Regions from separate parts of the Actinacidiphila yeochonensis CN732 genome, predicted to be linked through region 2. Evidence: riboswitches for the same ligand, from Rfam matches in the RefSeq annotation. Region 2 holds a riboswitch; each other region holds the start of a gene.
The links. Region 2 has a riboswitch for cyclic di-AMP ahead of BS72_RS28435 (M23 family metallopeptidase). Riboswitches for the same ligand answer to the same signal wherever they lie in the genome.
Positions count from the first base shown of each region.

Region 1: it holds a riboswitch for cyclic di-AMP, as region 2 does, so the genes downstream of both, BS72_RS14540 (M23 family metallopeptidase) here and BS72_RS28435 (M23 family metallopeptidase) in region 2, are expected to answer to the same signal.
Region 3: it holds a riboswitch for cyclic di-AMP, as region 2 does, so the genes downstream of both, BS72_RS20570 (C40 family peptidase) here and BS72_RS28435 (M23 family metallopeptidase) in region 2, are expected to answer to the same signal.

Region 1 is NZ_JQNR01000005.1:619,934-623,196, forward strand. It holds gene BS72_RS14530 (PrsW family glutamic-type intramembrane protease) at 1-731, shown strand, start outside; gene BS72_RS14535 (Uma2 family endonuclease) at 794-1,366, shown strand; gene BS72_RS14540 (M23 family metallopeptidase) at 1,437-2,147, opposite strand; cyclic di-AMP (ydaO/yuaA leader) riboswitch at 2,451-2,588, opposite strand; gene BS72_RS14545 (N-acetylmuramoyl-L-alanine amidase) at 2,980-3,263, shown strand, end outside.
Region 2 is NZ_JQNR01000005.1:4,047,923-4,051,185, forward strand. It holds gene BS72_RS28430 (GNAT family N-acetyltransferase) at 226-909, shown strand; cyclic di-AMP (ydaO/yuaA leader) riboswitch at 1,317-1,468, shown strand; gene BS72_RS28435 (M23 family metallopeptidase) at 1,473-2,297, shown strand; partial or broken gene rho (transcription termination factor Rho) at 2,418-3,263, opposite strand, start outside.
Region 3 is NZ_JQNR01000005.1:2,019,025-2,022,287, reverse strand. It holds gene BS72_RS20575 (C40 family peptidase) at 93-1,217, shown strand; cyclic di-AMP (ydaO/yuaA leader) riboswitch at 1,384-1,535, shown strand; gene BS72_RS20570 (C40 family peptidase) at 1,543-2,586, shown strand; gene BS72_RS20565 (hypothetical protein) at 2,717-3,079, opposite strand.

The sequences.
Region 1 (3,263 bases), 3.4 Mb from region 2:
GGGGGCTGCGCACCGTCCGGCGGGTGCTGCCCGCCTACGCGGCGGCCGGCTGGCTGCCGCCGGACCAGCCGGCCGTGCTCGGCTCCATGCGCGTGCGGGCCGAGGCGCGCCGCGAGGCCCGGCGGCTCCAGGGCGAGGAGGCCGGGCGGGCGGTGCGCGACTACGTCCAGTTCGCCACGCACCTCGCGTTCCTCCGGGACGCCGCCGAACGCGGGGCCCCCACAGCCGACTTCGCCGCGCGCGAGGCCGAACTCCTGGCCCACCTGTGGCACCGCAAGACCTGGGCCGGCCCGGCGCTCGCCTACGCCGCCCGGCTCACCGGCGACCGCCCCCTGTGGCCCACACAACTCCCGGGCCCCCACGGCTCCTGGGCCCCGTACCCGTCCTACCCCCCGGGCCCGCAGCAGGGCTTCCCGGCCCCGTACGCGCTCCACCCGGCCCCGTACGCGGGTTACGCCGCCCAGGGCCCGGCCCCGTACCCGCCGCCGCGCCAGGCGGCCCCCCAGTGGCCCCAGTGGCCCGCACAACCGCCGTCCATACCCCCGCAGCCCGTGGCGTCCGAACCCATACCCCCGCAACCCGTCGCGCCCGAACCCGGGCCGTCGCAACCCGCCGCGTCCGAACCCGGGCCATCGCAACCCGTGCCGTCGCAACCCGTGCCGTCGCAGTCCGCCGCGCCGAAGGACCCGTACCAGCCGCCGCCGTGGCCGGCCCCGCCCCGCGACTCCTGATCCCAGGGCCGGCGGACGGGAGCGGGTGGCGAACCGGGTGGTTCACACGGGAAGATGCCGTTATGGACTACGAGCGCCTGCACGCCATCGCTGAGGAACTGGCGAACCACGCTCCTGACACGGTGCGCGGCTACGAGATCGCCGACCAAGGCATCGTCATGATGGCGCCGCCGTCACGACCCCACGAGTTCAACGCCTTCGTGATTCGACAGCAGCTGGACCGCGCCATTGAGCCGGGCCTCGTCGCCCACACCGGCGGCGAGGTGGAAGAAGCCGCGATCGGCCGACTCAGGCGGCCGGACGTGATCGTGATTCCCTTCGAGGCATTCTCCGCCCGCATCATGTCCGCCTTCAGCCCGGCGGACGTCGCATGTGTCGTAGAGATCGTCTCTCCCACGAACCACACCACGGACTACATCGACAAGGTCCGTGACTATGCGGCCATGGGCATCGACCCCTACCTGGTGATCGACCCACGCACGAGCACGGTAACCGTCTTCACCGACCCGAGCTTTGGGGAGAGCGAGCCGACGTACCGCGGCCGTCACGACTACGCCTTCGGTGACAAGGTGGCTGTCGGTACGTGGACCCTCGACACCAGCGAGTTGCAGTCGTACCCCGTACCGACGGAGTAGACGGGTAGAGGCCGTAGCCGAAGTACGTAGTAGAGCCCCACATTTACCGGGGCCCTACTGCCTCCTCCTATCAGAGCACCGCGTCGTGCGCGTGCAGCCACTCCAGCGGGTCCACCGGGGCGCCGCCGGCCGGGCGGACTTCGAGGTGGAGGTGGGGAGCGGGGATATTGCCGGTGGCGCCGACGCGGCCGACGGTGTCGCCCGTGGTGACCCGGCCCTCCGTGGCGACCACGGTGGACAGGTGGCAGTACCACAGCTCGGTGCCGTCATCGAGGGTGACGACGACGCGGTAGCCGAAGCTGCCCGCCCATCCGGCGGAGCTGACCGTGCCGCCGTGGACGGCGTGGACGGGGGTGCCCGTCGCGGCGGTGAAGTCCTGGCCGGCGTGGAAGTTGCCCCACGGGTCGGACTCGCCGAAGCGGGCGCCCAGCGTGGCACCGGCGACCGGCTTGATGTAGGAGGCGGCGAACCGCTCCAGCCGCTCGGCCTCGGCGCGGGCGGCGGCCTCGGCCTCCTCGCGGACCTTCGCCTCGGCGGCGGCCTTCGCGGCGGCGGCCTGCTCGCGCACCCGGCGCTCGGCGGCCTCACGGGCGGCCTGCGCGGCGGCGACCCGCTCGGCCTCCTCGCGGACGGCGCGGGCGGCGGCCTCACGAGTGGCGGCGACCTGGCCGAGGATGCGTGCGCACAGCGCCGCGCCGGGGTCGGAGGACGCGTCGGCCTGCCGCCCCTCGGCGGCCTCGGCCTCGGCCTCGGCCTCAGGCTCAGACTCAGGCTCGGACACTGCCTCGGCCTCGGCCTCGACGACCGGAGCCGGCTGAGCGGCGACGGCGGTCGAGGGGGCGTAGGCCGGGGCGCCGACGAAACGGGTGCCGGGGCGGCATCCGGCAGCGGGATCGCGGTGCCGGGGGCCGCGGGGGCGGGGGCGGCAAGGCCGGCGGCGCCGAAGGTCGCCGCGCGGGCGGAGGCGGCGCCGGGGACGGTGCCGCGCGGCCGGGGGAGCCGGATGTCGTCGCGCTCCTGGACGGTGTCGCCCTCGGTGCGGACAGGGGCGTAGGCAAGCTGGTCGGACGCCACGGGGGCGCGCTCCTTCCCTCTCTCTCGCCTACCGGGTTAGCTGACGGGTTCGGAGGAAGAAGGTCTCCTACGGGCCTGGTTGCTGCCCGATTCACCCCATGTTCTCGGGTCCCCGGTTCCCGCGGACGGGATTCGGCAAGCGCACGGTCGGCCGCCTTGGCGGCGGCGTTGACGACCGCGCTGCGTTATCGAACGTTAATAGAGCCCGAAGGGTTTTCCAAGCCGAATCGGAGAGTTGGCGACGAGCACAATACGGCCATCGGGGGATGTCGGCCCCTAAAAGAGTCATCCCGCGTGGCCAGGCGGTGACATGAGCGTGCGCCAGTCGTTATCAGACACCCCTGCGAACCACTACCCACGGTGAGCGGACGACTGCGATCCACCCCGGCGCGCCGACCGGACGGCGCCGACCGTCAGCGGTATGGACCTCTGCCGATCGGAGAAGCGCTTGGCACGACCGGGGAGCGGGCCCCACGATGGGCTCGCGCGACGTTCTTGTCATGCACGCGCTCATATTACGCCACCTCAGGGAGCCTGCCATGGAACGCCCCGGCACCCCCGGAACCCCTCGAACCACCCTCCCCGTCGGCTCGCCCGGCCTCCCCGGCCTCCCCCTCGGCCCGGCCGAGGCCGTTCACGCCCCGGACCCCGACCCCGTCCGCGTTCCCGACCCCGGCCGGCGCTCGCTGCTGCGCGGCGGGCTCGCACTGGGCGCCTCGGCGGCCGCGGCGCTCGGCGGCGGCCTGTGGACCGGTGCGGGACCGGCCGCGGCCGCCACCGCGGTGGACTACCCGGGCGCCACCTGGGCCCCGGCCAGCACCGC
Region 2 (3,263 bases):
GCTCGCCGACGGCCCGGTGCGCGGCGACACCCTGCTGGAGCGGCTGGCCGGCGCCCCCGGCCTGGAGGCGTGCCGGGCGCTGGACGGCGACGGCAACCTCGTCGGCCACCTCGCGGCGGTCCCGCTCGACCTGGCCCCGACGATCCCGCCGCGCTGCGCAGCCACCCCCGTTCCGCGCACATCCCGCACGGCGGCCACGCGCTGCCCTCGGGCCGGGAGAGCGAGGTGCTGCGCGCCCTCTACGCGCGGGTGGCCCAGCGCCTGGTCGCCGACCGGCGGCTGGTGCACTACGTCGACGTCCCGGCCGGGGACGCCGCCACCACCCCGTGGTCCGACCTGGGTTTCGGGCGGGAGCTCGTGCAGGGGCTGATGGCCGTCAAGGCCCGCGGCCGGCAGCCGCGCGGGGTGGACGGGATGGTGATCCGCCGGGCCGGCCCCGGCGACCTGCCGCAGGTGGGCCGGATGGCCGCCGAGTCGGCACGCCGGCAGCGCGGCACCGCGACCTTCCAGCCGCAGCCCGAGGCAGCGCTGGCCGCACTGCGGGTGCGGTACGCCGGCGCGCTCGGCGACCCGCGCTGCGCCGCCTGGATCGCCTCCCGGCGCGGCGAGGAGATCGGCATGGTGCTGCTGGCGCCGGCCGAACCCGACCCGGTGGTGCCCGCCTCCTGTGTCGAACTCCTGGAGACCTACGTCGAGCCGGCCTCCCGCGGCGAGGGCATCAGCCGGGTCCTGCTGGCCACCGCCGTCGCCTGGGCCTACGACAACGGGCACCGGTACATGTCGGCGCGCTGGCCGTCCGCCTCGCCGCTGGCGGCCGGGCACTTCCCCGCGATCGGCTTCCGTCCGGTCGCCTACCGGCTCAGCCGGGTCCTCGACTCCCGACTCACCGGCCAGGCCGGCACCTTCTGACCCTTTTGTGGTGGTTTGTCGAGGCCCCGCCGCGTCGTTGCACCGCCGCCGATCGCGGCTCCCGGGCCATCCGAACACTCGTCAAAACGGGACAAAGCGGCACGTTGTGAGGGGTATCACCTAGAGGGTGCGATACGCCGCCAGGCAGGTACGTACGGTGGCGGAGCGGGCGGCGGAACCGTCGATCCGTCGCTCGATCCGGAGGGGGCGGTCGCGGAGGGTGGCCACCGCGGCGACCTGGTGTGCGCGACCGGTCGCTTCAGGTGACAGCGGGGGTGGATGCCCGAAAGGGAGGGGTTTGCCCGAGGCGGGCGGCTGCGCCTAGGTTCCGATCAGCAAGCGGGCCGAGGAAGCGCCCGCACCCGCCGGGCGGATCGCCGAATCCTGCCACCGCCCGGTCAGCGGGAGCATCCAACCCACCGACGGCAGGAGCGGGGGACCCACAGGCAAGCCGCCGTCCGCACCGGACGGCTCGGGGTGAAGCCGTGCCCACGGGCCCGGCCGGGCATCTCCTGCCCGAACCCGACAGCTCACCTCGCAGGCGTAGGAGAGGACGTTTCCCCATGCCCGCAAACGGCCGCAACCGCAAGCCCCGCCGCCTCACCCGCCTCTACGCCACCGCCGGCGTCGGCACCGCCGCCGTCGTCCTGCCGCTGCTGGTCGGCACCGCCGCCCACGCGGCGACCCCGGCCCACACGGCCGCCCCGGCGCACTCCAAGCCCGCCACCTACCGGGTCGTCAAGGGCGACACCCTGGCGAGCATCGCCCGGGCGCACCACATCAAGGGCGGCTGGAAGAAGCTCTACGCCGAGAACAAGGCCGTCATCGGCGCCAACCCGTCCGTCATCACCCCGGGCGAGATCCTGACGCTGCGCGCCCCGGCGCACGCCGCGAAGGCCCCGGCTCAGAAGGCCGCCAAGCCGGCCGCCAGGACCACCGCCATCCACGCCGCCAAGACCGCCGCCACCACCCCGGTCAACACCGGCTGGATGAAGCCGGTCGGCGACGCCGCCATCGGCACCGGCTACAAGGCGTCCGGCTCGCTGTGGTCCAGCGGCTCCCACACCGGCGTCGACTTCCTGGTAAACAGCGGCACCCCGGTCCACGCGGTCGCCGCCGGCACCGTGGTCTCGGCCGGCGCCGACGGCGCCTACGGCAACGACGTGATCCTCAAGCACGCCGACGGCAGGTACACCCTGTACGGCCACCTGACCACGCCGCTGGTGTCCGCCGGCCAGACCGTCACCGAGGGCCAGGAGATCGGCATCTCCGGCGCCACCGGCAACGTCACCGGCCCGCACCTGCACTTCGAGGTGCGCACCACGCCGTACTACGGCTCCGACATCGACCCGGTCGCCTACATGGCCGGCCACGGCGTCACCATCTGAGGCCGGCTGAAGGAGTCTGACCCCGCCCGGCGCCACCTGACGCCGGAACGTGCCCGCCCGGTCCCCGCGACCGGGCGGGCACCGGCGCGTCCGGCCCCGGGAGGCGGCTCGGGAGGCGGCTCAGGCGGCCGCTGACGCGGCGCCCGGGACGGTCGCGAGGGCGTGGCGGACGAACGCCGCGTTGTCCGGGGTCTGCCGCAGCCGCTCCAGGAGGGTTTCGAGGCCGGTGTGCGGGTCCCGTCCGGCCAGCGCGCGGCGCAGGCCGTACTGGACGGCCGACTCCGCGGGGGAGAGCAGCAGCTCGTCGCGGCGGGTGCCGGAGGAGGCCAGGTCGAGGGCGGGGTGCACGTGGCGCTGTGCGAGGGTGCGGTCGAGCCGCAGCTCCATGTTGCCGGTGCTCTTCAGCTCCTCGAAGTAGAAGTCGTCGGCGCGCGATCCGGTCTCGACCAGCGCGGTGGCCAGGATGGTCAGCGAGCCGCCCTCCTCGGCCCGGCGGGCGGCCCCGAAGAGCCGCTTGGGGCCGAGCAGCGCCGCCGCGTCCACCCCGCCGGACAGGGTGCGCCCGGAACTCGGGGCGCCGGTGTTGTGGGCCCGGCACAGCCGGGTCAGCGAGTCGAGCAGCACCACCACGTCGCGGCCCTGCTCGACCATCCGCTTGGCGCGTTCGACGGCGAGTTCGGCGAGCGCGATGTGGCGGCGGGCGGGCTCGTCGAAGGTGGAGGCCAGGACCTCGCCGCCGTGCGCCCCGACCCGGGCGCGCATGTCGGTGACCTCTTCGGGCCGTTCGTCCACCAGCAGCACCATCAGGTGGCTCTCGGGGTGGTTGGCGGCGACGGCCGCCGCGAGGGTCTGGAGCAGCACGGTCTTGCCGGCCTTGGGCGGGGCGGCGATCAGGCCGCGCTGCCCCTTGCCGATCGGCGCCATCAGGTCCACCAGCCGACCGGTCACGGCAGCCGGGCCGCGCAG
Region 3 (3,263 bases), 2.0 Mb from region 2:
GTAGTCGGACATCGCCCTTCCCTTGGGCCACGGCCGTTGACTACGGTTCCGCACCAGCCGGAGTCGGCGCCGTCCGAGAGGAGTCCGACCGTATGGCGACGCACCGCAAGGCCCGCCCGCCGCTACTGAGCGCTCCCGGTCCGCGTACGGCGGCCGGGCTCACCACCGCCGCCCTGGCGACGGTGACGCTCCTCAGCGAGAGCGCCGGCGCGACCCCCGCCCCCAGCGGCCCGGTCCAGCCGGCGATCTCGAAGGTGAAGGCGCGGGTGGACGCGCTGACCCATCAGGCCGAGGTGGCGACCGACCACTACAACGCGGCCAAGGAGCAGACCGACCAGCAGAAGGCCGAGGTCGACAAGCTGCTCGCGCAGGTCGCCCAGAAGACGGCCAGGATGAACGCCTCGCGGCAGCTGCTCGGCGAGTACGCGGCGGCCCAGTACCGCGACGGCGGCGACCTGACCACCACCCGGTACCTCATGTCGGACAGCCCCGGGGACCTGGCGGACGCCGCCCACCTGGCCACCGTGCTCGGTCAGCGGCAGCAGGCGGCCGTGCGGGGCTACCAGGCGCAGCAGGTGTCCGCGGCCAGGCAGCGGATGGCCGCGGCCAAGGCCCTGACCGCTCTGACGGCCAAGCAGGCGCAGCTGACAAGCGCCAAGAAGGACGTGCAGACCGACCTCTCCGCCGCACAGAAGCTGCTCAACAGCCTCAACGCGCAGGAGAAGAAGCAGCTCGCGGAGCTGGCCGCCAAGCAGGAGGCCCTGGCGCGCGCGAAGGCGGAGAAGCTCGCCAAGGCGGCACAGCTCGCGGCGTTGCGGAAGGCAGCGGCCGCAAGCTCCGACGCACCCGTCACGAGCTCCTCCGACTCGTCGGCCGCCACCCAGGCCATCGCGTTCGCCAGGGCCCAGCTGGGCAAGCCGTACGTCTGGGGCGCGACCGGCCCGGACTCCTACGACTGCTCGGGGCTGACCCAGGCCGCCTACAAGGCCGCCGGGGTGGACCTGCCGCGCACCACCTACGACCAGGTGGACGTGGGCACGAGGGTGTCCGAGTCCGACCTCCAGCCGGGCGACCTGATCTTCTTCAACAGCGACGTCAGCCACGTGGGGCTGTACATCGGCGACGGCGAGATGATCCACGCCCCGCACACCGGCACGGTGGTCAAGATCGCCCCGATCACCGAGATGCCCTTCTACGCGGCGGTCCACCCGTACTGATCACCGAAGATCACTATGCCCGTTTGCAACCACCTTATACGGGTTAAATCATAAGATCACAAAGCGATCTCGGTCACATTGCGATCCAAAACCCCCGAGGGGTGGCGAACTTGGCTACGGTAGCCCGCTAGGTGGCACGTCCTCCGCCGGCGACAGGCCCGGCACCGCGCCGCCTCCGCCTAATCCGGCCGACGGCCGGAGCCGGGGACCCAGGAGCACTTGGGGTGAATCGGGCGGGCGCCTTGCGGCGTCCGACCGTAGGGCGACCTCCGCGTCCGAACCCGTCAGCTAACCCGGTCGGCGGTCCACGGAAGGAGTCGCCTCCTTGGCGTCGCACCGCAAACCGCGCCCGCGCATGCTCACGTCCGCCGGCTCCCGGGCGGCAGTCGGCATCACGTCGGCGGCCCTGGCCTCGTTCACCCTGATGAGCGAGACGGCGAACGCGGCGCCCGCGAAGCCGACGATCAGCCAGGTCAAGAAGGAGATCGACACCCTCAACCAGCAGGCCGAGGTGGCGACCCAGCAGTACGACCAGGCCAAGGAGAAGACGGCCACCCAGCGCACGGCGACCAACCAGCTGCTGGCTCAGGTCGCCACCAAGACCCAGAAGATGAACGACTCGCGGCGCGTCCTGGGCGAGTTCGCGGAACAGCAGTACCGCGACGGCGGCATCGACCAGACCACACAGCTGCTCTTCTCCGACGACCCGGAGGGCTTCCTCTCCCAGTCGCACATGCTGGACCGGCTCACGGGAACCGCCCAGGCAGCCCTCAAGAACTTCACCCAGCAGCAGCAGGAGGCGTCACTCCAGCGGGCGAAGGCGTCCGAGAGCCTCAAGGAGCTCACCGACGCGCAGAGCAAGCTGGCCACGCAGAAGAAGAACGTCCAGGCCAAGCTCGCCGCCGCCCAGAAGGTGCTCAACGGCCTCAACGCCGCGCAGCGCGCCAAGCTCGCCGCCATGCAGCCGAAGGCCGCCTCAACCTCGGGCTCCTCGACCTACACGTACAACGGACCCGCGTCGGGCCGCGCCGCCGCGGCCATCGCGTTCGCCCTGGACCAGCGCGGCAAGCCGTACCTCTCCGGTGCCACCGGGCCCAACGCCTACGACTGCTCCGGACTGACCCAGGCCGCCTACAGGGCAGCCGGCATCAGCATCGGCCGCACCACCTGGGACCAGGTCAAGGACGGCACCGCCGTCTCCGAGGCCGACCTGCGCCCCGGCGACCTGGTGTTCTTCTACTCCGGCATCAGCCACGTGGGCATCTACCTCGGCAACGGCGAGGTCGTGCACTCGCCCCACACGGGTGCGACGGTGGAGGTCGCGCCCATGAGCTGGATGCCCTTCGCCGCCGCCCGCCGCATCGCCTGAGCAGAGCTGGCTGGCTGGCTGACTGACGGGCTGAGCAGTCGGGCTGAGCAGTCGGGCAGAGCGGCCCCTCGGCCCGTGGCCGGCCGCCGCAGCCGTGTGAAGTGGGCCTGAGCCCCCGGAGCAGGGGGGCTCAGGTCCAGAGCAGCGCGATGAAGATGTTGACGACGGTCAGGCCGCCGACCGCCGCGAACACCCGCGTGTCGACCTTCTCCTCCTCGCGCTGGACGTAGACCAGGCCGAGGATGACGATCAGCACGGCGAGCTTGACGCCGATCTTGGCCATGTCGGGGTGGCGGCCGTCCGCGTCCAGCAGTCCGACCATGAGCAGGCCGGTGACCAGCATCGTCCCGGCGCCGTAGAGCATGCCGGGCACGAAGCGCGGCGCGACCGCGCCCGGGCCGGCCATGGCCCTGAGCTGGGTGAGGAACCCGCCCAGCAGCGCGGCTATGCCGATGATGTGCAGGCCGACGAAGACGTTGATAAGCGTGTCCATAACGCCGTTCACCCTAGCCTCGCCTCCTTCCGGACCCGCCGGGCGGTCCCGGGCCGTGCGGGCAGGGCGCTCGGACACCGGCTGACGCGCCACAGAAGCCCGCCGGGAACCACCGTTCTCGGCCGGCGGCCGTCGGCTCACGGCCGGGGCTCACGTCTCACGGCAGGGGCTCATGGCCCGCCCG